Regions from separate parts of the Nocardia sp. NPDC059180 genome, predicted to be linked through region 2. Evidence: riboswitches for the same ligand, from Rfam matches in the RefSeq annotation. Region 2 holds a riboswitch; each other region holds the start of a gene.
What was found. A riboswitch is a leader RNA that binds a small molecule or an ion and turns the genes downstream of it on or off. The one in region 2 is predicted to bind S-adenosylmethionine.
Positions count from the first base shown of each region.

Region 1: linked by a shared signal. The riboswitch ahead of ACFXNW_RS03475 (aminotransferase class V-fold PLP-dependent enzyme) and the one ahead of ACFXNW_RS13220 (ABC transporter substrate-binding protein) in region 2 are both predicted to bind S-adenosylmethionine.
Region 3: linked by a shared signal. The riboswitch ahead of ACFXNW_RS27930 (rhodanese-like domain-containing protein) and the one ahead of ACFXNW_RS13220 (ABC transporter substrate-binding protein) in region 2 are both predicted to bind S-adenosylmethionine.
Region 4: linked by a shared signal. The riboswitch ahead of ACFXNW_RS25245 (bifunctional o-acetylhomoserine/o-acetylserine sulfhydrylase) and the one ahead of ACFXNW_RS13220 (ABC transporter substrate-binding protein) in region 2 are both predicted to bind S-adenosylmethionine.

Region 1 covers NZ_JBHZBU010000001.1:746,823-752,781, reverse strand. Annotated here, with positions in the region: gene ACFXNW_RS03490 (crotonase/enoyl-CoA hydratase family protein) at 1-305, opposite strand, end outside; gene ACFXNW_RS03485 (YbaK/EbsC family protein) at 409-882, shown strand; gene ACFXNW_RS03480 (flavin reductase family protein) at 1,177-1,647, shown strand; gene ACFXNW_RS03475 (aminotransferase class V-fold PLP-dependent enzyme) at 1,683-3,002, opposite strand; SAM riboswitch class IV at 3,051-3,164, opposite strand; gene ACFXNW_RS03470 (Pls/PosA family non-ribosomal peptide synthetase) at 3,368-5,959, shown strand, end outside.
Region 2 covers NZ_JBHZBU010000003.1:605,943-611,901, reverse strand. Annotated here, with positions in the region: gene ACFXNW_RS13235 (dipeptide ABC transporter ATP-binding protein) at 1-400, opposite strand, end outside; gene ACFXNW_RS13230 (ABC transporter permease) at 409-1,302, opposite strand; gene ACFXNW_RS13225 (ABC transporter permease) at 1,277-2,287, opposite strand; gene ACFXNW_RS13220 (ABC transporter substrate-binding protein) at 2,290-3,915, opposite strand; SAM riboswitch class I at 3,965-4,058, opposite strand; gene ACFXNW_RS13215 (glycosyltransferase) at 4,403-5,464, opposite strand; gene ACFXNW_RS13210 (LppM family (lipo)protein) at 5,542-5,959, opposite strand, start outside.
Region 3 covers NZ_JBHZBU010000011.1:169,874-175,832, reverse strand. Annotated here, with positions in the region: gene ACFXNW_RS27955 (C40 family peptidase) at 1-269, shown strand, start outside; gene ACFXNW_RS27950 (spore-associated protein A) at 471-875, shown strand; gene ACFXNW_RS27945 (amidohydrolase family protein) at 949-1,818, opposite strand; gene ACFXNW_RS27940 (FAD-dependent oxidoreductase) at 1,872-3,260, opposite strand; gene ACFXNW_RS27935 (hypothetical protein) at 3,425-3,904, shown strand; SAM riboswitch class IV at 3,970-4,084, shown strand; gene ACFXNW_RS27930 (rhodanese-like domain-containing protein) at 4,104-4,520, shown strand; gene ACFXNW_RS27925 (O-succinylhomoserine sulfhydrylase) at 4,517-5,731, shown strand; gene ACFXNW_RS27920 (DJ-1/PfpI family protein) at 5,836-5,959, shown strand, end outside.
Region 4 covers NZ_JBHZBU010000009.1:158,395-164,353, forward strand. Annotated here, with positions in the region: gene ACFXNW_RS25235 (NAD(P)-dependent oxidoreductase) at 71-967, shown strand; gene ACFXNW_RS25240 (NADP-dependent isocitrate dehydrogenase) at 1,117-2,334, opposite strand; SAM riboswitch class IV at 2,626-2,736, shown strand; gene ACFXNW_RS25245 (bifunctional o-acetylhomoserine/o-acetylserine sulfhydrylase) at 2,824-4,149, shown strand; gene ACFXNW_RS25250 (homoserine O-acetyltransferase) at 4,146-5,294, shown strand; gene ACFXNW_RS25255 (DUF3017 domain-containing protein) at 5,427-5,672, opposite strand; gene ACFXNW_RS25260 (RidA family protein) at 5,831-5,959, opposite strand, start outside.

The sequences.
Region 1 (5,959 bases), on a different contig from region 2:
ACCGCGGCCTGCATGGTGCGGATCTCGTCCAGGAAATCGGTGCGCGGGGCGGCAAGCGCCTTATCTGCCAGCAGCGGGCCGAAGGTCCCGCTCATGGCCGGCAGATCGAGGCCGTAGGAGAAATGCTTACCGGAGCCGGTCAGCACGATCGCGCGGACCTCGCGGTCGGCATCGAGGGCACGGAAGATCTCCGGCAGCTCGCGCCAGAAGTCCGGGCCCATGGCATTGCCCTTACCGGGACCGGTCAGGGTGACCTGCGCGACGTGGTCGGTGGTTTCGACGGTGAAAGCCTGCCATTCAGTCATCTGTACAGCGTATACACGCCGATCACGGCGTCGATACCGTGTGGGATAGAACCTGTTATCACTGAACCGGCGCCCCCGAAGGTGTTCGCACTACCCTGGATTCATGCGCAGGTCACTTCCTCCGGTCGCCTGCCGGGTTGCGGACACCCTGATCGCCCGCGGCCACCACGGCGTCATCGTCACTCATCAGGATCGCCCCACCGCGGCCTCCGCTGCCGCCCGAGCCCTCGGCGTCGATATCGGCGCCATCGCCGAAGCCCGCCTGTTCCTGCTCGACGACGATCCGGTCCTGCTGCTCGTCTCCGGCGAACACGAGGTCGACCTCGATCGCACCGGCGAACGCATGGAAGGCACCCTCACCCCGGCCCCCGACGATCTCGTACTCGAAGTCACCGGCCATCCCCTCGACGCCGTCGCCCCCGTCGGCCATCCCACCAATATCCCCACCTGGGTCGACACCGCCCTGGCCCGCCATCGCGAACTGTGGGCCGCGGGCGGACATCCGGATGCGGTGTTCCGCACCACATTTCGAGAACTGGTGCGTATCACGGCCGGTCTTCCGATCGACGTCGATTGATCGGGCCGCGCGATGCCGCGCTGCGCAACCACCAGGTACAGCCTGGACGGGCGACCTCGAGGAGCCCGGTTCGCGGCCCGGCTCGCGTTTCCGTGGCCGCTGCGTACGCCGAAGGCAAGCAGTGGTCGCGGAAACGCGAGCCTCCCCGGGGCCGCGAACACGCCGCGACGAAGGAGCGGCAAAATCAACACAGTGACCGACGCGCATTCAGAACCGACAGCCACGGGGGCGGAGGCGGGACTGCGGGTGCCCGATGATCTGAGCGGGATCACCGCGGAGCAGTACCGCGCGTCCATGCGCCACTATCCGTCGGGGGTGACGGTGGTGACGCTGTGTTCACCGAAGGGGCCGGTCGGATTCACCGCGACCTCGTTCGCGTCGTTATCGCTGGAACCGCCGCTGGTGTCGTTCAATATCGCGCACACCTCGTCGAGCCTGGAGGCGATGAGCGAAGCGGATTCGGTGGTGATCCATTTCCTCGGTGAACATCAGCGCCACATCGCCCAGCGCTTCGCCCGCAGTGCCGCGGAGCGGTTCACCGACCGATCGCTGTGGACCACACTCGATACCGGCGAGCCGGTGCTGCACGGCACGCCGATCTGGCTGCGCACCACCGTCGAACAGCGCATTCCGATCGGCGACCACACCTTCGTCGTCGGCCGGGTGACTCGCGTGCACGACGCCACGGAGGAGAAGCCGGCGGCGGCGCCGTTGCTGTACCACAACGGCCGCTACTACCGGCCCACTCCGCTCGACGAGGACTGACGAACTCCCGGCCGCGATGACAGGGTATTCCGCGGTCAGCCGATGAGGCAGGGAGTCGCTCCGTCACCATCGACGCCGGTGAACGGCCTGGTTTCCGGGCTCGGATTCCACAGGCCGTCAGTGCGGGTGTAATTCCATGACGGGCCGTCGTGGACAAGCGCGGCGATCGCCGAGATCAGCCGGTCCACGTCCGTAGAGCTGGTGCCCAATCCGATACTCGCGCGCAGCGCACCGTCGAGCCCGAGACGAGCCAGCAGTGGGTGCGCGCAGAAGCGGCCGTCGCGCACGCCGATGCCGTGTTCGGCGGACAGATAGGCGGCCACCTCGCCGGGCGCGAAACCGTCCAGCGTGAAGGCGACGATGCCGACGGTGTCGGGGCTGTCGGACCAGATGCGCGGCAACCGCACGCCGGGGATGGCACACAGACCGTCCCGCAGCCGCTCGGCCAGCAGCCGTTCATGTGCGATCGCCCGGTCGGCGTCGATGTCGGCCAGCGCATCGCAGGCCGCCGCCAACGCCGCGACGCCGAGCACATTGGGCGATCCGGCCTCGTGTCGCTGCGGCGCGGGCGCCCACTCGGTGCCGTCGACCCGTACCTCACGCACCGCACCGCCTCCGGCCAGGTACGGCGGCGCCGCGTCGAGCCAATCCCGGTTGCCGACGAGCACTCCGGAACCGAACGGCGCGTACAGCTTGTGCCCGGAGAAGGCCAGGTAGTCGATGCCGCACTCGCGCAGGCTGATTCGACGGTGCGGCGCCAGTTGCGCGGCGTCGACGAGGATACGGGCACCACACTGATGGGCGATCTCGGCCAGCCGCGCCAGTGGCAGGACCTCGCCGGTCACATTGGAGGCGCCGGTGATGGCAAGCAGCGCAGCCGGTTTCGCACAGAGTTCGGCTACCACACGGCGGACCGTCTCGTCGACCGTATCCGCCGCGGTCACCACCCGCCGCCCACGCCGTTCCCAGGGCAGGAAATTGGCGTGATGTTCGACATCGAGCACCACGGTGTCGCCGGGCACGCAGGCGGCCAACAGGTTCAGCGAGTCGGTGGTGTTGCGGGTGAAGACCACAACCTGGTCGTCGGTCGCGTCGAGAAAGCGGGCGACCGAACCACGGGCGGCCTCATAGCATTCGGTGGAGATCCGCGAGGCGTAGCCCGCGCCGCGGTGCACGCTGGCGTAGTAGGGCAGCAAACGCTGCACCCGGTCGGTGACCTGAGCCAGCGCCGGTGCGCTCGCGGCATAGTCGAAATTGGCGTACGTGCAGGTCCCGCCCTGTACCAGGGGGACATGGAGGTCGTCTCCGGAGACCCGGGCGAGGGGGGCACAGGTCTGATCGAACACAGCAGTCATCACGTCATCCCGTCGGCTGAGGGACCCGCGAAAAGGGGAGTTTCATCGAGTCCGCGCTTGCCGCGCCCGGTCGGGCGTCGGCCCGGTCGTCACCCGGAGCACCCCACCGCGGAGGAGGGTTGCCGACCAGCTAGCCGGGGCTTGACGCTGGCACTCATGACCTGATCCGAGGCTGACAGACCGGCCCCGCTGCTGTCAACCCGGTCGCCGCTGCGGGTACCGTGGACAACTGGTCACCAGGGCATTCGCCGTTTGCCCATTGGTAACCCTCGTATGAAACAACCGTCTTCGAGAATTAGTTGGTGAGGCCGTACCGCCGAACATGGTTACTGCCGGACAGTGCTGAGGAAGGTGGGCCGGACGTGATGCTCCAGCCGCAGATCGACACCGATGGTTCGGTCGAGGAGCTCGATCCGCTGCGACGCTCAACCCTCGCCCCACCTGCGCGAACACTGGTCGACATCCTCGCTGACACCGCGCGCGCCCATCCGGACGCACCGGCCATCGACGACGGCGACACCGCGCTCACCTACACCGAACTGCTGGCCGAGATCGCGGTCACGGTCGAACGCCTCGCCGCGGCCGGTGTGCGCCGCGGCGACCGGGTCGGTGTGCGGATGCCCTCGGGTACCCGTGAGCTCTACGTCACGATTCTTGCTGTGCTGCACGCGGGTGCGGCCTATGTCCCGGTCGACGCCGACGACCCGGATGAGCGAGCCCGCCTGGTTTTCGGCGAGGCTCGGGTCACCGCGATCGTGACCGCCGCGGGTATCGAGCCGACCGAGCACGCGCAGCCGATCCCAGCATCCGCCGAGCAAACCGATGGCCCGGCGCAGCCCTCCCCCACCGATGACGCGTGGATCATCTTCACCTCCGGCTCCACCGGAACCCCGAAAGGTGTTGCGGTGACCCATCGCAACGCCGCCGCGCTCGTCGACGCCGAGGCTCGGCTTTTCCTGCGGGACGCCCCGATCGGCCCCGGTGACCGTGTGCTGGCCGGACTCTCGGTCGCCTTCGACGCCTCCTGCGAGGAGATGTGGTTGGCCTGGCGGCACGGCGGCTGCCTCGTTCCAGCGCCGCGCGCATTGGTGCGCACCGGTGCCGATCTGGGTCCGTGGTTGGTACGGCATGAGATCAGCGTGGTCTCCACGGTGCCGACGCTGGCGGCGACCTGGCCCGCCGAGGCTCTGGAACCGGTGCGGCTGCTCATCTTCGGTGGCGAGGCCGTGCCGCCCGAACTCGCCGAACGCCTGGCAGGTGACGCGGAGTCCGAGCGAGAGGTGTGGAACACCTACGGCCCCACCGAAACCACGGTCGTCGCGTGTTCGGCACTGCTGGACGGAAAGTGGCCCGTACGCATCGGGTTGCCGCTGGACGGCTGGGATCTGGCCGTCGTCGATGCCGCCGGTAATCCGGTCGGCGAGGGCGACTCCGGCGAACTGGTGATCGGCGGTGTCGGCCTGGCCCGCTACCTCGATCCGGCCAAGGACGCCGAGAAGTACGCGCCGCTCGCCTCGCTCGGCTGGGAACGCGCCTACCGCAGTGGCGATCTGGTGCGCAACGACAGTGCAGGACTCGTCTTCATCGGCCGCGCCGACGACCAGGTCAAGGTGGGTGGCCGTCGCATCGAACTCGGCGAACTCGACAATGCCCTGCAACATCTGCCCGGTGTGAGCGGTGCGGCCGCCGCGGTGCGCACCACCACTGCGGGCAATCAGATCCTGGTCGGCTACCTCACCGGAACCGCACCCGACTACGACGTGAAGACCGCCCGCACGCTGCTCGCCGAACAGCTGCCCGCGCCGCTGGTCCCGCGCCTGGTCGTGGTGCCCGAACTGCCCACCCGCACCTCGGGCAAGGTCGATCGCGACGCACTGCCCTGGCCGGTCGCGGGCACCGACGAGAATGTGGACCACGGGCTCACCGGGACAGCCGCCTGGGTGGCGGAACTGTGGAGTTCGATTCTCGGCGCCGAGATCACCGGCGCCGACGCCGATTTCTTCGATCTGGGCGGCGGATCGCTGTCGGCGGCCCATTTGGTGACCGCATTGCGGGAACGATATCCGAGGATCGCGGTCGCCGATCTGTACGACCATCCGCGTCTCGGCGCGCTGGCCGAACTGCTGGACGACACCGCACCCGCGGCCGCCGTCATCGAACGCACCGTCCGCCCGACCCCGCTGGCGGCGCAATGCGCGCAGGTGCTGGCCACCCTCCCGTTGACCACCCTGACCGGCCTGCAATGGCTGACCTGGCTCGCCATCGCGGGCAATATCGCGAGCTGGGCGGGAGCGCTGCCCTGGCTGCCGCAGCTGTCGTGGTGGTGGACGCTGCTGCTGTTCGTCGTGTTCATCACCCCACTCGGCCGCATGAGCATCTGTGTCGCAGGCGCCCGGCTGCTGCTGCGCGGCGTCCAACCCGGCAGCTATCCGCGCGGCGGCTCGGTGCATCTGCGGTTGTGGGCGGCGGTGCGGCTGTCGGAGGCCAGCGGCGCCGAAAACCTCTCCGGCGCACCGTGGATGGTGCCGTTCGCACGGGCGCTCGGCGCGAAGATCGGCAAGGGCGTCGACCTGCACACCCTGCCGCCGGTGACCGGCATGCTCGAACTCGGTGACGGATGCAGTGTCGAACCCGAGGTAGATCTGTCGGGGTATTGGATCGACGGCGACGTCGTCCATATCGGGCCGATCGCGATCGGTCGCGGCGCGGTCGTCGGTGCACGCTCGATCCTGCTGCCGGGCACCAAGATCGGCCGCGGCGCCGAGATCGCCCCGGGATCGGCGGTCGCCGGGAAGGTCAAGCCGGACCAGGAATGGGCGGGTTCGCCCGCGGTGAAGGTCGGCAAGGCCAGGCACCGCTGGCCGGCCGACACCCCGAAGCGGGCGGCGCATTGGGTGATGGCGTTCGCGCTCAGCTCGATGGGGCTGGCCGCGATGCCGATCTTCGGTCTGGCCGCC
Region 2 (5,959 bases):
GCGCCTCGGCCACCTGGTCGCCGATGCGGCGCACCGGATTCAGCGAGAGCCCGGGGTCCTGCGGAACGAAGCCGACCTGCAGACCGCGCAGGCGGCGCAGCGCCCGCTCGGAACCGGTATCGACGCGTCGCCCGGCGAAAGTAATGGTGCCGCCGGTGATGTCGCCGGTATCGCCGAGCAAACCGATCATCGCATGCGCCAGCGTCGACTTGCCGGACCCGGATTCGCCGACCAGCGCGACAACCTCACCGCGCCGCACCGTGAGCGAGGCGCCGTCGAGCGCGGTCACCGGCCCGTCGCCGGCTCGGTAGCGGATGCGCAGCCGGTCCACGCGCAGGAGTTCGTCGGTGCCGGGGTCGGATTCCGGCTCGTCGGCGGGGGACAGGACATCGATGGACACGTTCTCGCTCAACGGTGTTCACTCCTCGTGACGGCGCGACCCACGCGCTGGGCGGATAGGACCACGGCGATGATCACCAGGCCGGGCAGCGTCGTCAGCCACCAGGCGGTGGCGAGGTAGTTGCGGCCCTCCGAGATCAGCGACCCCCACTCGGGGGTGGGTGGTGCGGTGCCGTAGCCGAGGAAACTCAACGCCGACACCGCCAGCACCGCCATCCCGAATTCGACCGCGGCCAGCGCGAGCACCGGGGGATAGGAGTTGGGCAGGATATGCCGAACCAGCACCGTGTACCACCGCACCCCCGATGCGCGCGCGGCCTCCACGTAGGCCGCCCGGCGCACCCGCAGCACCTCCGAGCGCATCACCCTGGCGAAATTCGCGATGAGCGACACCCCCACGGCGATGGCCACATTGCGGGTGCCGAAGCCGAGCGCGGTCACCAACGCCAGCGACAGCAGCAGCGCCGGAATCGACAGCAGCACATCGACGATCCGCATGGTGACCGTGTCGACGACACCGCCGAGCGCGCCCGCGAGCAGCCCGAGCAGAGTGCCGGCGATCAGCGCGATCGCGACCGCCGACAGGGTCGCGGTGAGTGAGAGCCCGGCGCCGTGCACCATCCGCGTGTACAGGTCGCGGCCGATATTGTCGGTGCCGAACCAGTGCTCGGAGCTCGGCGGCTGGAACTTCTGCGCCGGAACACCGGCCAGCGGGTCACCGCCGGCGAAGACCGAGGGTGCCAGCGCCCAGCCGATCGCCAGCGCGATCACCGCAACGGCGGGGATCAGTGCGATATTGCGGCGCAGCCAGGTCCATGCCCGCGAGCGCCTACGCACCTGTGCCGACTGGTCGTCGACGGGAGTACTTATCGCCGGTTCACGTTCGAGCAGTTCGAGCGCCATCGGTCACCTCCCGGCGCCAGTACGCGAGGATTCCGCGCCGATCAGTGGTTGCCGCCGTTGCGCGCGACCGGCCCTCGATCCGCGGGTCCAGCACCGGATACAGCAGATCGACGACCAGGTTGACCGTGACGAACGCCAGCGCACTGACCAGCACGATGCCCTGCACCACCGGAATGTCCTGGGCCAGTACCGAGGTCTGGGTGAGCCTGCCGAGCCCCGGCCGTGCGAATACCGTCTCCACGACCACCGAACCGGCGAGCATATTGCCCACCAGCACACCGGCGATGGTGAAGGCGGGCACGCTCGCCAACCGCGCCACATGCCGCCGCTGCACCCACCAGCGCGAGGCGCCCTTGGCCAGTGCGACCTCGGTGAATGGTTGCCGCCACGTCGATTCCAGCCCCGCGGCGAGCACCTGCGCGATCACCGCGCCGATCGGAATCGCGAGCGTCACCGCGGGTAGCGCGATCCCGCCGAACGCAGGCACCAGCTGCCAGCGGAAGGAGAACAGCTGCAACAGGATCAGTGCGGTCCAGAACGTCGGCATCGACACCCCGATCGGCGGCAGCGCGGCCAATACCCCGCGCAGCCAGGGCGTGCGGGTATAGGTCGCGGCGAACGCCAGCGCGGTTCCGCCGACAGCCGCGAACAGCAGGGCCAGTCCGGTCAGAGCGAGGGTCGACGGCAGCGCGTCCACGATCGCCTCGCTCACCGGCTGTCCGGTGGCGATGGATCGGCCGAAATCGCCGCGCACCGCATGCGACAGCGAGCTCAGGTACTGCTCCCACAGCGGTTGATCCAGCCCGTATCTGGCCCGCATGCCGGCGAGGGCGGCCGCGTCGACCGGAGTACCTCCACCGCCGCCGTCGGCCGCGATGGCCACCGGATCGGCGGGCAACAGGTACAGCACGACGAAGGAGATGGTGAACGCCGCCCACAGCACCCACACCGCGGAAACCGCCCGCAGCAGTACATATCTGGCCATGATCAGCGTCCACTCAGCCAGGCGTCGTAGAACTGCAGCCGCGCCGACGCTTCGAACTTCAGGTCCTGCACCGCCGCACCGGCGCCGATTGCCTGCGACAGCTCGACAGTCGGGATCCACAGACCTGCATCGAGTACCTGCTGCTGGGCTTGCTGGATCAATGCCTTTCGTGTTTCTGAGTCGACCGCGCCCAGCTGCGCGGTGAGCACATCGTCGAGTGCCGGGATCGGTGCGCGGGCATTGAGGTTGCGGCCGTCGAGACCGAAGCCGGTGCGCAGGATATCGCCGTCGGCGCGGGTGCTGTTGTAGTAGAGCGCGTCGAAATCCTTGCTGCTCTGGCGTGCGGTGTATTCCGCGTTGGACACCAGATCGAGCGTCAGATCGATGCCCACCGTGCGCAGCTGCTGCTGGATCAGCTCGAGGATCGCCTGATTACCGGCGAACACCTGGCTGAACGTCACTGCGAAACCCAGGCGCTGCCCGTCCTTCACCCGGATACCGTCGTCACCGCGCACCCAGCCCGCACGGTCGAGGGCCGCGCGCGTGGCGTCGGGATCGAAACCGATGCGCTGTGAAAGATCCAGATAGCCGGGCGTTCTGGACGCCAGTGCGCTGGTCGCAGGCCGGAACTGCGGTCCGAGCACGGTATCGACCAGCTCCTGTCGATCGATCGCGGTCAGCAGTGCTTGCCGCACCGCGGGATCGCGCAGCGGGCCGCGGGTCACATTCGGCTGGAATCCGAACGGAATCCCCGGATTGGCGGTGCTGAGCACCCGGCCGCCGGTCGCCTCGATCTGTGGTGCGTCCTGCGGCAGTGCGTCGCTGGTCGCGTCGAGCTGATCCGAAGACAACGAACCCGTCCGCACACCCGACTCGGGGACAACGGTGAACTCGATGCGGTCCAGATACGCCTCGCCCTGATGGCCGAACACCGCCGAGCCCCACCCGTAGCCGGGGCGCTTCACCAGCGTGGCGGACACGTCCTGGCGGTAGTCGGCATAGCTGAACGGCCCCGACCCGACCGTGGCCGCGCCGGCGCACCGATCCTCCGCGGACCGCGCGGTCGTGGCGTCGGCGAGGATGCCCAGCTGCGGGGTCGAGGACGCCTGCAGGAACTGGGCGTTCGGGGCGCTGAACTCCACTCGCGCCGTCAACGGGTCGACCGCGGTCGTACCGACGTAGCCGGTCAGGTAGCTGGTGCCGAGCGGTGCCTTGGCCGCGCCGAGCGTCCGCACGATCGAGTCGAAGGTCTTGCGCACCGAGTCCGCGGTCAGTGGCGTCCCGTCGCTGAAACTCACCCCGTCGGCGAGGTGGAAGGTGAACACCTTCGCATCCGGGCTCACCTCCCAGCCGGTGGCCAGCCATGGCTTCAGCTCACCGGTTTCCGGATCCTGATCGGTCAGCGAATCAACCACCTGCCGGGCCACGTAAATCGTCTGATTGGTGCTCGCCTGCGCCGGATCCGCGCAGGTCGGCGCCACCGAAAGCCCGTAGCGCAGAATTCCGCCCGGTTGTGGCGGCCCGGCCGCGGCGTCCGGTGCCGAAGTACCGGATCCGCAGCCGGCGAGTGTGGTGGCGGCGAGCAGCGCGCCGGTCAACGCGGCGACCCGGGGTCGAGATCGGGTCACCTGTGCGCTCCGTTCGTAGTTGCGGCCTTGTCGGCGTCTTTCATCTGTGCCTCCATCGGTCCCGGCGGAAGCACCCGCACCCGGTGACCGGGGGGTTGCTGCGACGTCGACGAGCCAGGTCTCTCGGTCGCTCTGGATGGTCTCGCCGGACCGGACGCGGTGCGGTATCCGATCGGGCCGAATCATCATGCGTCGCAGGGAAACCGCAGCACAATGGTAGTAATCAGGGTGAGTTCAGCTCTTGTCCCGCGCACCCGGCGCGCGCCGCAAGTGACACGGTCGGATCCGAGGTAACGTGCCGGACGCGGTCACGGGAATATCGTGAATGTCCGCCTGTGTCGACGGCCTGACCTGCGTGTCCTCGCCGCCGTCTTCGGCACCATTCGGAGCGGCGACCGCTCCTGTCTCTGCCGACAGTGGAATTACCGAGGTGCCGTGAGCGAACCGGGGTCGGTGCGACCGAAAGCCGGCTCCCGGGCGTATCGCATTACGGCGCGATCCGCCGACCCTTCCACGCGAGCGCACCGCGACGTAGGGCGCGGCGGGACCTGGCCCATAGGTACAGGTACATAGCCACCGAGCACGGATGTGCCAGTGCTGCGGTGATGTCGTCGCGGTGCGGTGCCGCACCGGTTTCGAGGGCGCGAGCCGCGAGGCGTCCAGCGACGGCCGCGGCATAGCCGAGCAGGCCCGCGCGTCGGATGTCTCCACGTCCGGCAATGGCAGCCAGCGGCGGCAGCCAATAGACCAGGGCGGCAATGGCTCCCACCGTGAGCCCGCCGGCTGCCGACCCGCCGTATGCGGACCAGAGCCACCGTGTGTAGCCGGCCTCGAGCTCGGCGGCGTCGTGGTACATGCGGGTGCTCGCCAATGGTCCGGCCGCCACCACGGCGGTCCGCATGCCCTTTCGGCGCAACGTCCTGGCGATATCGAGGTCCTCGGTGACACTGCCCGACACCGCCGTGTGACCGCCGATGGTCCGGTAGGACTCGGCGTCGAAGACCAGGAACTGCCCGCATGCCACCGCCATCGACGGCCGGGTTCCCCGGTCGGCCACCGACACCGGCAACGTCGTGGCCCATGACCAGCACAGCAGCGGCTGCACCAGGTGTTCGGCGGGCGAGGCCGCGAGCTGTCGCGGCCAGGGCGACACCAGAGCCGCCTGACCCGCCCGCAGTTCATTCACTGCCGCAGCGATCGCGGCGGGGGCCAGCCGCACATCTGCATCCACGAACACCAACACCGCAGCATCGGCCGCAGCTGCCAGCCGGGCACACGCGGCCGCTTTACCAGTCCAGCCCGGTTCGGGTTCGTCGGCGCAGCGCAGCACCGTGATTCGCGGATCGTCACCGGCAGCCCGTTTTGCCGCTTGGTAGGTGCCATCCGTAGAACCGTCGTCCAGAATCAGCACCCGCAGCCCGGGCACCCCCGTCTGCTCACGCAGATCGGCGATCAGCTCAGGCAGCTGCCGCGCCTCGTTCCGGGCCGGGACACAGACTGCAACGGACTCGTCCACAGACGGACCCGGAATCAGGCGGCGCATCGTCATCAGGTTCCATACCGCGACAGCGCATCCGGCCACCGCGATTCCCGAACCCGCGCGAACCGCGGTCGTCGTCCCCGATCTCACCTACTGCGAACTTCGCGCCACCAACGCCCGATATCGAAGTTGGGGGCCGGGGCATTCGGTGGGGCCGGGTTGCGGTTGACGTAGGCGAGGGCTGCGACGACGGCAGCGACGGCGAGGGTGATACCACCGACGATGCCCGCCCAGCCCGCGAAGGACCGGGTGTTGGGGTCGGCGTAGCTGACCTCGGCGCGCATATTCGTCACATCACCCGGCGGCAGCTTCCACGACACCACCGAATCGCCTTCGCGGGTGCCGTTGGTCTTGGCGATCCTGGCCGGGAACGCGATGCTGAACTGCACGTCCGAGCCGTGCGGCGGCACCGATTTCAAATCCACCCTGCCGTTGAGGCTGACCAGGTCACCGGTGCGCTGGAACTGCAACTGGAACATGCCCTGAGTCTGTTCGGACAGCTGA
Region 3 (5,959 bases), on a different contig from region 2:
CCGATGCGTTCGACTGCTCCGGCCTGGTGCAATGGTCCTACGGCCGAGCGGGCGTAGACCTACCGCGGACCAGTCATCAGCAGCTCGCCACCGGAACCCCGGTCTCGCGGAACGAACTTCGCCCCGGCGATCTGGTGTCGTTCTACGGCGGCGGCCACTCCGCGCTGTACTCCGGCGGCGGGAAGGTCATCCACGCCTCGACTTCCGGTGCGGGTGTCGTCGAATCCGATATGGCGACAATGCCCTTCGCCGGCGCACGTCGATACTGAGGGACTCGCCATAGGCGCCGCGACCGGAGATTACGGCCGATCTCTCGGATTCTGTGCGCTTCTCAGAACATTCCGTGCGCTAGGGGAATTGCGGCGATCCAATCCGGATTTTCCTCGGCTGTATTGGAAAAATTCGCGTTTTGGCTCTTTACGGCGGGGGTAGCTGAATCGAAGAACCACATCGAGAGGAAAAATTTCGACATGCTCAACACCAGGAAGGCGATCGCCGTATGTGCGGGCGCCATCGGAATCGCGGCGGGAACCGCGGTTTTGCTCCCCGCCACCGCGTCCGCGGCGACCTACGGAGGTCAGTGTGGCGCCGGATTCAAGGTCATCGACTCGCATGAGCTGAAGGGCGGCACGGTATTCCTCACCTACAACGGATCGAAGAACTGCGTTGTCACTGTGCGTGATAAGCCGGGCGATCCGATCCGGATGGGTGCCGGATTGCGGCTGTCGTCCGACCACGACAAAGAGGTCATCGACGACGACCAGTACAAGGAGTACGCGGGTCCGGTGACGGTCGAGGCGAAGGGCCAGTGCATCGACTGGGGCGGCCTCATCGCTGACGACAAGTGGCAGACCTTCAAGGTTCACTGCCGCTGAACGGTGGGTCGAGTGGTTCGCGGGGCGCGCCCGCGAACCACTCTCCCGAGCTGTTCGGACAGCCCGGCCAGGATCACTCCACGATCGGCAGCGGAACCGTATCCAGCATTTCGGGTTTCGGTAGATCCGAACGCCGCAGCGGCAGAGTCGGTTCGGGCGGTGCGTGCAGAGGAAGCGTCGGATCGGGGTCAGGGACCGCACGTTCCACGGGCGGAAGCCGATAAAAGGCGCGGGCGTTGTTCTCGAGGACCTTGTACATATCGGTGCCGACGACGTCGCAGAGCAGGTCGACGTCGGAGTCTTCGAAGGGGCGCCCGGCTCGGGTGCCGGGGAGATCGGTGCCGAACATGAGCGCCTCGGGGCTGACCGCGTGGATGCGGCGCAGGGCGGTGGCGACGTCCATATCGACGCGGCCGAAGCCGGTGGCCTTGACCCTGGCGCCGCGATCGACCAGATCCAGCAGGTAGGGCAGGCCGTCCTCGGACATGCCGAGATGGTCGATCGACAGGGCAGGCAGCTTCAGGATGACCGGTTGCAGGGAGGCGAGCATCTGGCCGTCGATGTAGACCTCGACATGCCAGCCCGCCAGCTCGTAAGCCCGGATCGCCTGCAACGTCATCGCGGCGATATCGGCGGCTGCACGCTTGAGGTTGAACCGCAGCGCGCGCACCCCGACACGGTCCAGCTCGACGATCTCGTCGTCGCTGGTATCCAGGGGCAGCCTGGTGACGCCGACCCAGCCCTCACCGAGCTCGGCCAGCGCCGCCCGCAGATAGCTTTGATCGCTGCCTTGGAAGGAAGCGCTGACCACCGCGCCACCGGCGACATCGAAGCGCGACATACGCTTTCGGTAATCGTCGATGGTGTAGGGCTCCGGCAGGTAGCCCTCGTTTTCGATCAGCGGAAACCGCGGATCGATGATGTGGACATGGGCATCGAACACCTGTACAGCATGCCTCAGCGTCGTGTTTCGCGCTTCCCCCGAGCGGGTAGCGCTCAGACCTTGTGCGGCTCGCTGGCGCGCAGCATGTCCTCACGCTCGACGACCTTGACCCGCTCACGGCCTTCCGGCTCACCGAGCGCGCGCTCATGGGCGTCGAGGCGGTACCAGCCGTCCCAGGTGGTGAACGGGATGCCCTTGCTCTCGAGGAACTCGAGCACCGCTTCGAGCTCGGGCCGCTCGGCGGGGACGAAGTTCTTGCTGTCGTCGAGCAGGCAGGCCACCGTCTCGTTGGCGTCGCCCTTGGTGTGGCCGATCAGGCCGACCGGGCCGCGCTTGATCCAGCCGGTGACGTAGGTGCCCGGCATGTAGCGGCTCGCGTCGTCGGCGTTCTCGTCGGCAAGGACGCGACCGGCCTCGTTGGGGACAACGCCCGCCTGATCGTCGAACGGCAGGTTGGTGATGTTCTGCGACAGGTAGCCGACCGCGCGGTAGACGGCCTGCACGTCCCAGGTCTTGTATTCGCCGGTGCCCTTGACGTTGCCGGTGCCGTCGAGCTGGGTGCGCTCGGTCTTGAGGCCGACGACCTTGCCGTCCTCACCGAGCACCTCGGCGGGCGACTCGAAGAAGTGCAGGTACAGCTTGTGCGGGCGGTCGCCCTGATCGCGGATGGCCCACTGCTCGAGGGTGTTGGCGACCATGTCGACCTGCTTGGAGTGGCGGCGGGTGGCCTCGGAGCCCTCGTCGTAGTCGATGTCCTCGGGGTCGACGATGACCTCGATGGTCGGCGAATGATCCAGCTCGCGCAGTTCCAGCGGGGTGAACTTGGCCTGCGCCGGGCCGCGACGTCCGAAGACGTGCACCTCGACGGCCTTGTTCTCCTTCAGGCCCTTGTAGACGTTCGGCGGGATCTCGGTCGGCAGCAGTTCATCGCCGGTCTTGGCCAGCACGCGCGCGATATCCAGCGCGACGTTGCCGACGCCGAGCACCGCGACCTTCTCGGCCTCCAGCGGCCAGGTGCGCGGCACATCCGGGTGCCCGTCGTACCAGGAGACGAAGTCGGCGGCGCCGTAGGAGCCGTCCAGGTCGATGCCGGGGATCGGCAGCGCGCGGTCGGCGTTGGCGCCGGTGGAGAAGATCACCGCGTCGTAGAAGACCTTCAGGTCATCGAGGGTGATGTCGGAGCCGTAGTCGATATTGCCGAGCAGGCGCACCTGCGGCTTGTCCAGCACCTTGTGCAGCGCGGTGATGATGCCCTTGATGCGCGGGTGGTCCGGCGCGACGCCGTAGCGGATCAGGCCGAACGGCGCGGGCATCCGCTCGTAGAGGTCGATGGACACGTCCGCATCCGACTTCATCAACGCATCGGCGGCGTAGATACCGGCCGGTCCGGCACCCACGATTGCGATGCGGAGCGGGCGTGCAGCTGCGGTCTGTTCGGTCATCGTTTACGCGCACCTTTATGGTTGAGACAGTAAATGGCGTCCTGTTTAGCTTAGGCTAAGTTGATGCACGGCTGGATTTCACCTGTACGGCACCGGCCGCGATCCCGCCGATTCTATCGGGGGCATGTCCGGCCTACTTCGGGGACCAGGGATCATCGTCATTCATGAGCGATCAGCAGCCGGCCGATTCGAGTGCGGACAAGGGCGGGGAAACGCCGGCCGACGGGCAGGAATCCGACGATTCGACCCGCTCGATGGTGCCGTTCATCGTCGCGGCGGCGATCGCGGCGATCGTGCTCGCCGTCATCGTGATCTCCGAGCTGGTGTCGCCGGTTGAGAAAAATGTCACAGAGGCCGACCGGGTCGCCGCCGCGGTGCGTGATTTCGGCGATGCGAGTTCGCGCTACGGCTTGGTGCCGCCGAAGGAAGCGGCCTGCCCGGACTTCGACCCGAAGCGCTCACCGATGGCGGGCAGGCTGGACGAGGGCGAGACCGGAAAAGCCATAGAAATCACGAAACTCGAAGATATGAAGGTCGAGGGCGACAGCGCGACGGCGACGGTCACCAGCAAGGTCGACGGAGACGAGGCGACCGGAACCTGGCAGCTGCGGCGCGTCGATAACGAGTGGCTGGTCTGTCACTGAGCCCCTGCGCAGGCCCCTGATCGGGGGTTTGACACGACAACCCCTGGCCAGGCAATCTCGTTTCAGGTCATGAGTGCCAGCGCCAAGCCCCGGCTCGCTGGCCGGCAACCCTCCTCCGCGGTGGGGTGCTCCGGGTGACGACCTGGCACGCATCGAAGCCAGATGCGGCAAGTGCGGATTCTCGAGGAAGGTGCCACACATGACTTATGCCGGCGACATCACCCCGAAACAGGCGTGGGAGATATTGCGCGACGATCCACGGGCGGTCCTGGTGGACGTGCGGACCGAGGCCGAATGGAGATTCGTCGGCATCCCGGATACCAGCGCCATTGATCGGCAGACCGTGCTGATCGAATGGGTCGACGGCACCGGTGCGCGTAATACCGAGTTCGCCCAGCAACTGAGCACCGTCCTCGATGGTCGCGATCCGGATGCCCCCGTGGTGTTCCTGTGCCGCTCCGGCCAGCGTTCGGCCCATGCCGCGACTGTCGCGACCAGCACGGGTATCGAGCCCGCATACAACGTCAGCGAGGGCTTCGAAGGCCCGCTCGACGAGTTCGGTCACCGAGGTGTCGCCGGTTGGCGCGCCGACGGCCTGCCCTGGCGGCAGTCGTGATCACCGGCGGCGCGTTCAACCGGCCGCTGCCGGAGGGCGTCGGGCCCGCCACACTCGGTGTGCGCGGCGGAGTGCGGCGTTCGGGATTCGAGGAGACCTCCGAAGCGCTGTATCTGACGTCGGGTTTCGTGTACGAGAGCGCTGAAGCGGCCGAGGCCGCGTTCACTGGCGAGGTCGAGCATTTCGTCTACTCCCGCTACGGCAACCCCACGGTCGCCATGTTCGAGGAGCGGATGCGGCTGCTCGACGGCGCGGAAGCGTGTTTCGCCACCGCGAGTGGTATGGCCGCGGTGTTCACCGCGCTGGGTGCGCTGCTCGGCGCGGGTGACCGGCTGGTCGCCGCGCGCAGCCTGTTCGGCTCCTGTTTCGTGGTGTGCAACGAGATCCTGCCGCGCTGGGGTGTGGAGACGGTCTTTGTCGACGGTGAAGACCTCGACCAGTGGGAGCAGGCGCTGTCGGTGCCGACCACGGCCGTGTTCTTCGAGACGCCCGCCAACCCGATGCAGACTCTGGTGGACGTGCGCCGGGTGAGCGAGATGGCGCATGCCGCGGGCGCGAAGGTGGTGCTGGACAACGTCTTCGCGACGCCGCTGTTGCAGCGCGGCTTCGAACTCGGTGCCGATGTGGTGGTGTACTCCGGTACCAAGCACATCGACGGACAAGGCCGGGTACTCGGCGGTGCGATCCTCGGCGCCGAGGACTACATCGGCGGTCCGGTCAAGAACCTGATGCGCCACACCGGTCCGGCGCTGAGTCCGTTCAACGCGTGGACGTTGCTCAAGGGCCTGGAGACCATGCCGTTGCGGGTGCGCCATTCGACCGAATCGGCCCTGCGGATCGCACGTTTCCTGGAGGGCAATGATTCGGTGAGCTGGGTGAAGTACCCGTTCCTGGATTCGCATCCGCAATACGACCTGGCGGCGAGTCAGATGAGCGGCGGCGGCACCGTGGTCACCTTCGAGCTGAAGGCGCCCGAGCACGAGGCGAAGAAGCGTGCCTTCGAGGTGCTGAACCGGCTGCGCATCGTCGACCTGTCCAACAATCTCGGCGACGCCAAGACCCTGATCACTCATCCGGCTACCACCACCCATCGCGCGATGGGTCCGGAGGGGCGCGCCACCATCGGCCTGACCGACGGTGTCGTGCGTATTTCGGTGGGGCTCGAGGATGTGGAGGATCTGCTCGGCGATCTGGAGCATGCGCTGAGCTGAGTTCATATGCTGCGGAAAGGCCGGTGCCCGGTGATGGCACCGGCCTTTTTCGGCTTCCAGTATTGACAGTATGCTGTCAAATATGACAGCATACTGTCATGACCATGAAAACAGTTCACGTAGCCGCCTACGATCTGCTGGCCGATTGGGAGGTCGGCGCGGCGATCGCGCACATCAACCACAATGTGAATCTCCAGCGTGAGCCCGGTAGTTTCCAGGTCCGCACGG
Region 4 (5,959 bases), on a different contig from region 2:
TCGCCGCGCGGCGTTGTACCCCAAAGTCGTAGCGGCGCCCCAAGCTACGTCTGCCAACAGGAGTCACATCATGACCAACAACAGCACTCCGGTGACCGTCCTCGGGCTGGGCCGGATCGGCGCCGCACTCGCCGAACTGTTCCTGCGCAACGGCCATCGGACCACCGTGTGGAACCGCACCCCGGGCAAGGCGGACCAGCTCGACGGGCTCGGGGCGCATCGAGTGGATTCGGCGGAGGCCGCGATCGGCGCGGGCGAGCTGATCGTGATCGCGGGTGTCGATACCGCGACCGCGACGGCGCTGGTGAGTGAGGTGGGCGAGCTGGTGGCCGGACGCGACATCCTCAACGTCGCCACCGGTCGCCCCGATCAGGCCCGCGAACTGGCGACCCTGGTCACCGAACTGGGCGGGCGGTTCCTCGACGGCGCCATCCTCGGCGTCCCGCAAACCCTGGGAACCACCGACACGCTGTTCCTCTACAGCGGCTCCGCCGAGGCACAGCAACGGCATGCGAGCACCCTCGCCGAACTCGGCACCGTGAACTATCTCGGCGCCGACGCCGGCCTGGCCGGACTGCACGATATGGCCGTGCTGGCCGGGATGTACGGCCTGTTCGGCGGCTTCTTCCAGGCGGTGGCCATGGTAGACAGCGAGGGCGTCGGCGCCACCACGTTCACCGCCGACTACCTGATCCCGTGGCTGCGCTCGCTGCTGGATCTGCTGCCGACGCTGGCTGCTGAGATCGACTCACGGGAGTTCCCGGTGAACTTCTCCGACCTCGCCGCCAACCGCGTCGGACTCGACAATATCCGCACCGCCGCACACAACCAGGGCGTCTCCAGCGAGCTCATCGACCCGCTGCAACGCCTGTTCGACAAGCAGACCGAGCTGGGTCACGGTGCGGAGAGCTTCACCACCGCGGTCTCCGGTCTGCTCACCTCCGGGCGCCCGGTCGGCGTTCGCTGACACCCCCGGAAACACCTCGGGCACCCCGCATGATGTGCGGGGTGCCCGTGTATCCAGCCGGACCCTTGTCCGCCGGCCGCGGCGCCTCGGTAGGGGCGCCTCACGGCCGGCAGCGGTCCTGCCGAGGCAGATCAGCTCAGCGGATCAGCTCAGCGGGTGGCGCGTGCCAGATTGGCATCCAGCGCGGCCAAGAACTCTTCGGTGCTCAGGTAGCCCTGGTCACCGCCGACGAGCAGCGCGAGGTCCTTGGTCATCTGACCGCCCTCGACGGTCTTGATGACGACGTCCTCGAGGGTCTGCGCGAAACCGATCACCTCGGGGGTGTTGTCCAGCTTGCCGCGGTGCTCGAGGCCGCGGGTCCAGGCGAAGATCGACGCGATCGGGTTGGTCGAGGTCGGCTTGCCCTGCTGGTGCTGACGGTAATGCCGGGTGACCGTGCCGTGCGCGGCCTCGGCCTCACAGGTCTGGCCGTCCGGGGTCAGCAGCACCGAGGTCATCAGGCCCAGCGAACCGAAGCCCTGCGCCACGGTGTCGGACTGCACGTCGCCGTCGTAGTTCTTGCAGGCCCAGACGTAGCCGCCCTCCCACTTCATGGAGGAGGCGACCATGTCGTCGATCAGGCGGTGCTCGTAGGTCAGGCCCGCCGCCTCGAACTGGCTCTTGAACTCGGCCTCGAAGACCTCCTGGAAGGTGTCCTTGAACATGCCGTCATAGGCCTTCAGGATGGTGTTCTTGGTCGACATGTAGACCGGGTAGTTCTGCTGCAGGCCGTAGTTGAACGATGCCCGCGCGAAGTCCTCGATCGACTTCTTGAAGTTGTACATACCCATGACGACGCCGCCGTCTTCGGGCATCTTCACGACCTCGTGCACGATCGGCTCGCTGCCGTCTTCCGGGGTGAAGGTCAGCGTGACGGTGCCGCCCTGGAACACCTTGAAGTCGGTGGCGCGGTACTGGTCACCGAAGGCGTGACGGCCGATGATGATCGGCTTGGTCCAGCCAGGTACCAGGCGCGGAACGTTGGAGATGATGATCGGCGCGCGGAAGATCGTGCCGCCGAGAATGTTGCGGATAGTGCCGTTGGGCGAGCGCCACATCTTCTTGAGGCCGAACTCTTCGACACGGGCCTCATCGGGGGTGATGGTCGCGCATTTCACGCCGACGCCGTGCTTCTTGATGGCGTTCGCAGCGTCGACAGTGACCTGGTCGTCGGTCTTGTCGCGGTACTCGATGCCGAGGTCGTAGTACTCGAGGTTCACATCGAGGTACGGGTGGATCAGCTTGTCCTTGATGAACTGCCAGATGATCCGGGTCATCTCGTCGCCGTCGAGTTCTACGACGGTGCCTTCAACCTTGATCTTGGACATGGATCTTCGTGTCCTCCTAGGATGGTGCCCTTATTGCACGGCCAGGCGAACACGCTTGTGAGCGGACCCCAGCTGTTCAACAGACAACGTATACGCCTCGTGTTGTCCGCGAGACGTCTGGTGCAAACAAGACGAGCGTACTGCTGCTGGCGACCTCACTGTGCGGGTAGGTCAGGGTGTGAGCCGGATTACGGTTCGCCGTCGATTCCACCGCAGCTCACCCGCCGCCGATCCCGAGCATGGGAAGCCGGGGTTCGGGCCGTGAGGGCCCGCCGGTTACGATGGCGGTCAGGTCATGAGAGCCAGTGCCAAGCCCCGGCTAGCTGGACGGCAACCCTCCTGCAGCGGTGGGGTGCTCCGGGTGAGGACCGGGCTCCCGAGAGCCGGGAGCAAGCGCGCACGTAGGAGGTCACCGAGATGTGTTGTTGTTGTTTGTCGCTCGCGCACAGATAACCCAGTAATCCCGGCGAACAACCTTTGGAGCATGCCTTGACCGACGCCACCGTGCCCGATCCGACCGCAGCCTGGTCCTTCGAGACCAAGCAGATCCATGCCGGTCAGGCCCCGTGCGAGAGCACCGGCGCCCGCGCGTTGCCGATCTACCAGACCACCTCCTATGCCTTCCGCGATACCGATCACGCGGCGGCACTGTTCGGGCTCGCGGAGCCCGGCAACATCTACACCCGCATCATGAACCCCACCCAGGACGTGGTGGAGCAGCGAATCGCCGCCCTGGAAGGTGGTGTCGCGGCGCTGCTGGTGGCCTCCGGACAGGCGGCCGAGACCTACGCGATCCTGAACCTGGCCGGCGCGGGTGATCACATCGTGTCCAGCCAGCACCTCTATGGCGGCACCTACAACCTTTTCCGCTACACGCTGCCCAAGCTGGGTATCGAGGTTTCCTTCGTCGACGATCCGGATGATCTGGAGCAGTGGAAGGCCGCGGTCCGGCCCAACACCAAGGCCTTCTTCGGCGAGACCGTCGCCAACCCGAGCAGCGTGGTGTTCGATATTCCCGGTATCTCCGCGGTCGCGCATGCGGCGGGTGTGCCGTTGATCGTGGACAACACCGTCGCCACCCCCTACCTGATCCAGCCCCTGACCCACGGCGCCGACATCGTCGTCCACTCCGCCACCAAATACCTCGGCGGCCACGGTGCCGCCGTGGCCGGCGTCATCATCGACGGCGGCACCTTCGACTGGACCATCACCGACGCCAACGGACAGTCACGGTTCCCCGGGTTCACCACCCCCGACCCCAGCTACCACGGCGCCGTCTTCGCCGACCTCGGCGCACCCGCCTACGCCTTGAAAGCCCGCGTCCAACTGCTACGCGACCTCGGCTCCGCAGTCTCACCCTTCAACGCCTTCCTCATCGCCCAAGGCATCGAAACCCTCAGCCTGCGCATCGAACGCCACGTCACCAACGCCCTCGCCGTCGCCGAATACCTGACTGGGCACCCCGACGTCGAATCCGTCGCCTACGCCGGACTACCCACCTCCCCCTGGTACGAACGCGGCACACAACTCGCCCCCAAAGGCGTCGGCGCCATCGTGTCCTTCGAACTACGCGGCGGCATCGACGCAGGCAAGAAATTCGTCGACGCCCTCACCCTGCACTCCCACGTCGCCAACATCGGCGACGTCCGCTCCCTCGTCATCCACCCCGCCTCCACCACCCACTCCCAACTCACACCAGACGAGCAGCTCGCCGCCGGCGTCACCCCCGGCCTCATCCGCCTCGCCGTCGGCATCGAAGGCATCCACGACATCCTCACCGACCTCCACGCAGGATTCACGGCGGCGGCGACGTGACCGTGAGTGCCGACCGCAGGACCGCCCGTGTGACGGCGGCCGAGTTGCCGCCGCCGGACGGGCGGCTCGGCACCATCGCCGTCGGGGATATCGCGCTGGAGAACGGCGAGATCGTCCCCGATGTGCACCTGGCCGTGCAGCGCTGGGGTGAGCTGTCACCCGAGCTGGACAATGTGGTGCTGGTGGAGCATGCCCTGACCGGCGACTCTCATGTGGTCGGCCACCCCGACGACATTCATCCGCAGCCAGGCTGGTGGGACGGCATGGTCGGTCCCGGCGCTCCGCTGGACACCGACGAGTGGTGCGTCGTGGCGATCAATGTGCTCGGCGGCTGCAAAGGCAGCACCGGGCCGTCCTCGGCAGCACCCGATGGGAAGCCGTGGGGTTCTCGGTTCCCGGAGATCTCCATCCGTGACCAGGTGACCGCCGAAGCCGTGCTGCTCGACCTGCTCGGCGTCGAACGCCTGGCCGCCGTGGTCGGTGGGTCGATGGGCGGCATGCGGGTCCTGGAGTGGATGGTCGGCGCCCCCGAACGAGTCTCGGCGGCGCTGGTGCTCGCGGTGGGTGCACGCGCCACCGCCGACCAGATCGGCACCCAGACCACCCAGATCGCCGCTATTCAGGCCGATCCGCACTGGCAGGGCGGCGACTACCACGACACCGGCCGCATCCCGACCGCAGGCATGGGGATCGCGCGGCGCATCGCCCATCTGAGCTACCGCACCGAAGGCGAACTCGATCATCGCTTCGAGAACAACGCCCAGGGCGATGAGGATCCGTGGCGCGGCGGGCGATACGCGGTGCAGAGCTACCTCGAGTATCAGGCCGAAAAGCTGTGCAAGCGTTTCGATCCGGCCACCTACGTGCTGCTGAGCGAGGCCATGAACCGGCACGATGTCGGTCGCGGTCGCGGCGGTATCGCAGCGGCGCTGGCGGCCACGCCGGTGCCGTGCGTGGTCGGCGGCGTCGACTCCGACCGGTTGTACCCGCTCTACACCCAGCAGGAGCTGGCCGACGGGCTGCCCGGCTGTCAGGGCCTCGAGGTCGTGCACTCCCGCGACGGACACGACGGCTTCCTCACCGAGGCGGCTGCGGTGTCCAAGCTGCTGATCCAGACCATGAACCTGGCCCGCAACGCGCGATAGGTTCGCGGATTCGCGGCCAGGTCGGCAATGCCGCAGGCCACCTGTACCTCCGGCAGGTCGCGGCCGCAGCCCTCGCTCTACTACACGGCCGGGCTCACCCGAATCACCCCCACGACCGGCGCGCCGCTATCCCTAGCTGACGCCGAGGGTATTGATGGTGGCCGCGATGAACACGATCGAGCTGCCGAGCAGCGCGAGCGCGCCGACGTCGAACGGTTTGCTGCGCACCGCGAGCAAGCCGACCCGCGCCGTCGGCAGGCACAGCCGGAAGGTAGCCGCGAGCAGAGTGGCGCCGCCGAAGAACAGCGCACCGCGGCGCCAGCGTTCCGAGGCCACGAACACGATCGCCACCAGAATGACCAGCGCCACGATCACCATCGGCAGGTGACAGCGAAAGAACTGCGTAGCCCAACTGTCGCCGGGCCGTCGTTCGGCGGTCGGTGTGTCGGCATCGGTCACGGCTTCGATTGTTGCAGACCTGCCGGACCGCGCGAGCGCTGGACAGCGCAACACCTTTCGATCGCCGCTACCTGCCCCTACGCGACCACCGCGACACCCTCGACCTCGATCAGATGCTCGGGCGTGAACAACGCCGCCACACCGACCAACGTGACCGCGGTTTCCGGGAACTCGTAGTACTCCCGCGCCGCCGCGCCACCGGCCCC